One region of the Pseudomonas sp. XP2 genome, then DNA from elsewhere that is predicted to be linked to it. Evidence: riboswitches for the same ligand, from Rfam matches in the RefSeq annotation. Region 1 holds a riboswitch; the other holds the start of a gene.
What was found. Region 1 has a riboswitch for thiamine pyrophosphate ahead of thiC (phosphomethylpyrimidine synthase ThiC). Riboswitches for the same ligand answer to the same signal wherever they lie in the genome.
Positions count from the first base shown of each region.

Region 1 (3,414 bases):
TGCCCCGCGAAGGCGTCTGGCCTGCCGAACGCGTTGGCGCAGCTGACGCATTCGCGGGGCAAGCCCGCTCCCACAAAGGGAAATGACGTTCTTACACTTTGTGGTACAGCTGGCTGCCTTCCTGGCGGAAACGCTCGGCCTGCTCGCGCATACCTTGCTCGACCGTTACATCCACGGCCTCGATCTTGGCGGCGTATTCACGCACTTCCTGGGTAATTTTCATCGAGCAGAACTTTGGCCCGCACATCGAGCAAAAGTGCGCCACCTTGGCCGATTCCTTCGGCAGGGTCTCGTCGTGGAAGGCACGGGCAGTGTCCGGGTCCAGACCCAGGTTGAACTGGTCCTCCCAACGGAACTCGAAACGCGCCTTGGACAGGGCGTTGTCGCGAATCTGCGCCCCGGGGTGGCCCTTGGCAAGGTCGGCGGCGTGCGCGGCGATCTTGTAGGTGATGATGCCGGTCTTGACGTCATCCTTGTTCGGCAGGCCCAGGTGTTCCTTGGGCGTGACGTAGCAGAGCATGGCGCAACCGAACCAGCCGATCATCGCCGCACCGATGCCCGAGGTGATGTGGTCGTAGCCCGGTGCAATGTCGGTGGTCAGTGGGCCGAGGGTGTAGAACGGCGCCTCGTCGCAGCACTCCAGCTGCTTGTCCATGTTCTCCTTGATCAGCTGCATCGGTACGTGGCCAGGGCCTTCGATCATGCACTGCACGTCGTGCTTCCAGGCGATTTTGGTCAGCTCGCCGAGGGTTTCCAGTTCACCGAACTGCGCGGCGTCGTTGGCGTCGGCGATCGAGCCAGGGCGCAGGCCATCACCCAGCGAGAAGCTGACGTCGTAGGCCTTCATGATTTCGCAGATTTCGTCGAAGTGCGTGTAGAGGAAGTTTTCCTTGTGGTGCGCCAGGCACCACTTGGCCATGATCGAGCCACCGCGGCTGACGATACCGGTGACGCGCTTGGCGGTCAGCGGCACATAGCGCAGCAGCACACCCGCGTGGATGGTGAAGTAGTCCACGCCCTGCTCGGCCTGCTCGATCAGGGTGTCGCGGAACAGTTCCCAAGTCAGGTCCTCGGCCACGCCATTGACCTTCTCCAGGGCTTGGTAGATCGGCACGGTACCGATTGGCACCGGCGAGTTGCGAATGATCCACTCACGGGTTTCGTGAATGTGCTTGCCGGTGGACAGGTCCATGACCGTGTCCGAACCCCAGCGAATGCCCCAGGTCAGCTTGGCCACTTCTTCCTCGATCGAGGACCCGAGGGCACTGTTGCCGATGTTGCCGTTGATCTTCACCAGGAAGTTGCGGCCGATGATCATCGGCTCCACCTCCGGGTGGTTGATGTTGGCCGGGATGATCGCGCGCCCGCGGGCGATTTCCTGGCGGACGAATTCGGGGGTGATTTCTTTCGGGATGTTGGCACCGAAGCTGTGGCCGGCGTGCTGCTCGTTCAGCAGGCCAGCGGCGCGGGCTTCTTGCAGCTTCATGTTTTCGCGGATGGCTACATATTCCATCTCGGCGGTGATGATGCCCTGGCGGGCATAGTGCATCTGCGAGACGTTGGCGCCGGCCTTGGCACGGCGCGGGTTGCGCACGTGGGCGAAACGCAGCTTGGCCAGTTCGGCGTCGTTCAGGCGCTGCTGGCCAAAGTCGGAGCTGAGCCCGCCCAGGCGCTCGGTGTCGCCGCGGGCCTCGATCCACGCCGAACGCACGTCGGCCAGGCCCTTGCGCACGTCGATGATGACGTTGGGGTCGGTGTACGGGCCCGACGTGTCGTAGACCAGTACCGGCGCGTTGGTCTCGCCACCGAAATCGGTCGGGGTATCGTCCAGGCTGATTTCACGCATGGGCACGCGAATGTCCGGCCGCGAGCCTTCGACATAGATTTTGCGCGAGCGCGGGAACGGTTGCACGGACTGCTGATCGACTTGTGCCGATTCGCTGAGGTTGATCGCTTTTTCTTGTTTGGTCATCACAGGCTCTCCAGACGGCTTCCTAGCAGTGGAATGTCGGGGAGAACCTGAAAAACGCGGACGCACCCATGAAGGCGTGCAGTGCCGGATAGGGGGTGCCTGAAGCTGCATGCAGCTGCGACATTCCCGGACCTGGCACAAGAGGCTCCCCGGGAAGGCGAGCAATCTTGTTCCCTACGCAGGCGCTAACCTGATCAGGTTCAACGGGATCCGCACCTCTGCGATCTCAGCCTTTGCTTCAAGGCACCCCGACAAGAACATGCGCAGTCTAGACTGGAGTGGTCGGCAAAGCCAAGCGGGTAAATGCGCGGATGATGAAAGGCACACCGAGCGATTGTTGCCGGGTGCGCATGGCACTACACTGGCCCATCGCTCGATACTCAACAGTTCAGTAATTAAATTTCGTACAAGGATTGCCTCTATGCTGCGCAAACTCTCACTGGCGATAGCCGTGTCTTGTGCGTCCAACGGAATGGTCTGGGCAGCGGATATGCTCCCGACAGTTAAAACCGACCTGGTCAGCGTTTATCAGGAAGCGGTAGACAACAACGCCGACCTGGCAGCAGCACGCGCCGATTATGGCGCCCGCCGCGAAGTAGTACCGCAGGCCCGCGCCGGGTTGCTGCCGAACCTGTCGGCCGATGCCGAAATGATGAACACCCGCACCAAGCTGGACGAGCCCTCCATCACCTCCAACCGCAGCGGCAATTCATGGAGCGCAACCCTGGCCCAGCCAATCTTCCGCGCTGATCGCTGGTTCCAGCTGCAGGCCGCCGAAGCGGTCAACGAACAGGCAGCGCTGGAGCTGTCGGCCACTGAACAGAACCTGATCCTGCAAACCGCGCAAAACTACTTCGCCGTGCTGCGCGCGCAGGACAACCTGGCCGCGACCAAGGCTGAGGAAGCCGCGTTCAAGCGCCAGCTGGACCAGTCCAACGAACGCTTCGATGTGGGCCTGTCGGACAAGACCGACGTGCTGCAATCCCAGGCCAGCTACGACACGGCGCGGGCCAACCGGATCATCGCCGAGCGCCAGGTGCAGGATGCCTTTGAAGCGCTGGTCACTCTGACCAACCGTGAATACACCTCGATTCAAGGCGTGGTGCATACCCTGCCCGTGCAGGTCCCCACGCCAAACGACGCCAAGGCTTGGGTCGAAACCGCCGGCCGCCAGAACCTCAACCTGCTGGCCACCAACTATGCGGTTTCTGCTGCTGAAGAGACCCTGCGCCAGCGCAAGGCCGGCCATGCGCCGACCCTGGATGCCGTGGCCAAGTACCAGAAAGGTGACAACGACAGCCTCGGCTTTACCAACCCTTCGCAACTGGGCGTGCGCTACAGCGGCGATGTCGAACAGACCAGCGTTGGCCTGCAACTGAACATCCCGATCTACAGCGGAGGCCTGACCAGCTCGCAGGTACGCGAGGCATACCAACGCCTGA
Region 1 is NZ_JBNRIK010000001.1:261,515-264,928, reverse strand. It holds gene thiC (phosphomethylpyrimidine synthase ThiC) at 92-1,972, opposite strand; TPP riboswitch at 2,127-2,233, opposite strand; gene ACK1VC_RS01105 (TolC family outer membrane protein) at 2,394-3,414, shown strand, end outside.

Region 2 (3,414 bases), on a different contig from region 1:
TTCAGCCCGCTGCGCGAGGCGATGAATGCCAACGCAGCGGCATACAAGGCCAGCAGGCTGTTGCCGAGGGCGGCTACCCACAACATGTCGACAAAATTGAAGGCCATGCCCAGCTTGCCGCCGGCGAACATCGTGCCGGTGAAAAAGGTAAAGCTGAACAGGACCATGGCAATCGGCAGCAGGCCTTTGCGGGCAGACTGCGGGGCTTCGCTGAGGGGGAATTCGCTGGGTGAGCTCATTGCACGGGGCTCCGGGTAGTAGTTGGGAGCTGGAAGAGCAATATGCGGGCCGCTTTTTCGAGCCCCGATACCCGTGATCAAATCGGGCAAGCAGCCCAGACATCAATGTGCACTGTGAACAGTAAAGTCGCTTTTATGCGCTGTGAAAGTGTGCCGGACGACTTATTTTGAGGCATTCATGCACCAAAGCGGGCTTGGGCTGGGTAGGATTCACCCAGTCGACCAAGCACTTTTGGGCTGCTGCGCAGCCCATCGCCGGCAAGCCAGGCTTCCACAGGTACGGTACAACCCTTCGAGCATTGCGCGGTCTTTGTGGGAGCCCGGCTTGCCGGCGATGGGGCGCAAAGCGGCCCCGGGGGGCTACGCCACCCCGTCCAGCCCCATCTGCCAGAAGTCCGCCTCCAGGCTGGACGCCTGGCCAAAAATTCCCACCAACTCGGCAAACCGCTGCTCGGTCATGCTCCGCGCCGCCAGCTCATCCAGGTGTTTGCGCGCTGCCGCCGCCACCCCCTGGTAGCCTTCCCCGGCATACTCGCCAATCCACTCGCGGTACGGGTGGTTGCTCAAATCACCAATCTGCTCGGCCAGGGTCCGGCCTATTTCGGCATAGCCAATCACGCAAGGTGCCAGTGCCACGTGCAGCTCCAGCAGGTCGCCGGCAGCGCCGCAGTCCAGCACGTAGCGGGTGTATGCCACCGTGGCCTGGTGTTCTGGCGCGGCCTCAATGTCGGCTTGGGTCAGCCCCCAGCGGGCGCACAGGCGCACGTGCAGTTCGGTTTCATCCAGAATTGCCGCCAACCCGGCCTGCGCGGCGCGGATGTCGTCCGGCCGGCGGCTCTTGTAGGCCGCCAGTGCCCAGGCGCGGGCGAACTGGATCAGGAACAGGTAATCCTGCACCAGGTACGTCCGGAACGCGGCCTCGCTCAGCGTGCCCTCTCCCATCTGCCGCACGAAATCATGGTCTACGTAACAGCGCCACTGTTGCGTGGCTGCGGCCTTGAGGCGATCGAAGATATCCATGCTCATTTGCTCTGCGGGTAGATGGCATCGAAGAAGGCCAGTTCCAACGCAACCGTGCGCTGGTAGAAGTCACTGGCCAGTGCGGCGTGCTGCGGGCCGACACGGTCCAGTTCGGCCTGCAGGAAGGCAACGAAGGCCTGGAATGCCGGGTTGTCGTGCAGGGTGATCCATTCGGCATGGACGAAGTTCTGCGGCATGGGTTTCGGCGCTTTCAGCGCCCAGTCCAGGTACAGGCCTTCGGCAACGTTGAGTACCGCCAGCGCTGCTGCATAGGAGCGGGTGGCTGCCGCTTCGCGCATGATGGCCTTGAACCCTGCAGTCGGCGCCGTATCGGCCGGCTCACTACGTTGCGCCGGGCTTACATCCAGCGCCTCGAAGGCCCGCAGGAAGTAGGTGTTTTCATCGCTGGAAATCATCCCGGCAAAGCGGCCGAAGCGCAGGCGCGCCTCGAATGTATCGGCGGTGGCGATGGCTGCGCCCAGCAGGGTCAGGAAGCTGTCGAGAAAGCGATGGTCCTGCACCAGATAGTCGACCATGATCGGGTCCGGCAGGCTGCCGTCGCACAATTGGGTCACGAAACGGTGGCCAACGGCCGCCGACCAGGTTGGCTCGCTCTGGCGGCGCAGGGACTGGCTGAAACGTTCGGTCATGATGCTGTCCTTGATGAAGGTGACAGCGAGACCTTGGCAGTTGACATGGACGGGCCTCGCAGTGAGGCCGGCAAAAAGGCAGGTTACAAGCCCCATCCCTTCGCCGGCATGATCCGGATCAGGTTCGAAGGGTCACCGCGCTGCAGCGTTCAGCGGTTTCTCAGCCCTTTGCCGGGCTCCCCTTGGTAGCCCACACATATACCGCAGCGCGCCGGGTGTGTCACGCCCCAATCCACCCATCCAGTGGGCATTGGGTCCCCGCCAGTGGGGACTTATACCCATTCTTGACGCCCCGTCATTTAGCGCACCTCAGGTGCCACAAGGATTTGTTTAACAAAGCATTACTGAAACAGTTGTTGGCACAGCCGTTGCTCAGGGCCTTTTATCGGGCAAAACGCCATTGATGGCTTAGAGCCATGCAGCCGCGAGCGAGGCACAAGGCAATGAAAACACATGCCGTGATCCACCCTGTTAGGTACGCATTCCAGCTTTCTTCAGTCACTGCGCTGATGGTCAGCCTCGGGCTGATCACGGTCATGGCCTCGCCCCTTGACGACAACAGTCAGCCGCCGCCGACCGATCCATCGGCCTACACCGAGCAACCGGCTGACCCGACTCCGGCCTTGCTCAACCTCAGTACCTTGCCCGAAGCCAACGAAGGCGCGCTGGAGCTGGTCGATGGCGCGCACGGCGACCGCGATACAGTGCGGATAGACAACGTGCTGCCGCCTGCACTGCAAACCTCGGACAGGTACCCCACCAACGGCAAACCCAGCCCACTGTTCGGAGCCCAACCCTTCACCCAGCAATTGTTGCTGTTCGAAGAATTCGGGCCAGAGAAGCTCGACCCGACCACGCCGGCGCCGGCGCCGGAGCTTACCTTTCCCGTCCCCACCCTCGGCGCGGCCCCGGCGCAGGACCCCAACGTCGTCGCGCGCAGCGGGCCAAGTGGTACGGCCCTGGAAGCGTTCCTCAAGCAGCCCGGCCTGTATCCGTACCCGAGCCAGTACGCCAATGTGCTGGACCGCAACCCCTGGAAGGCGCAGATCGAAATGTTCCTCAACCGCCAGCCGGTCGGCTCGCCTGCTGAAGGCCGGCCACCAGGAAAAGCCTGGTCGCACCAGCGTTGGAACGAGTTCTACCCGCAGGCGGCGTTCAAGACCGCCCAGGCCGGGGCGCGTATCAACCTCGGTCTGCGTGATCGCAAACAGCTGCATAACTATGCGTCTGGCGAGTTTGCACCCGGCGGCCTGTACTACCAGACCTCCGACATCCCCACTACGCTGGGCACCACCAAGGGCATTGACACGCGCTTTCACCCGAATATGCCCTTGCAGAACCACAAATCACTGTGGACATTCGACGGCACCTTCCCGCCCAAACTGCTGATGGTGCGTTACGGCCAGCCGATCCTGATGCGCCATTACAACGCCTTGCCCATCGACCCCTCGGCCAACGGTGGCTTTGGCCTGCACACCATCTCGACGCACGAGCACAATGGCCAC
Region 2 is NZ_JBNRIK010000003.1:20,621-24,034, forward strand. It holds gene codB (cytosine permease) at 1-239, opposite strand, end outside; gene tenA (thiaminase II) at 600-1,265, opposite strand; gene ACK1VC_RS04775 (TenA family protein) at 1,262-1,909, opposite strand; TPP riboswitch at 1,988-2,102, opposite strand; gene ACK1VC_RS04780 (Ig-like domain-containing protein) at 2,353-3,414, shown strand, end outside.
Region 2: linked by a shared signal. The riboswitch ahead of ACK1VC_RS04775 (TenA family protein) and the one ahead of thiC (phosphomethylpyrimidine synthase ThiC) in region 1 are both predicted to bind thiamine pyrophosphate.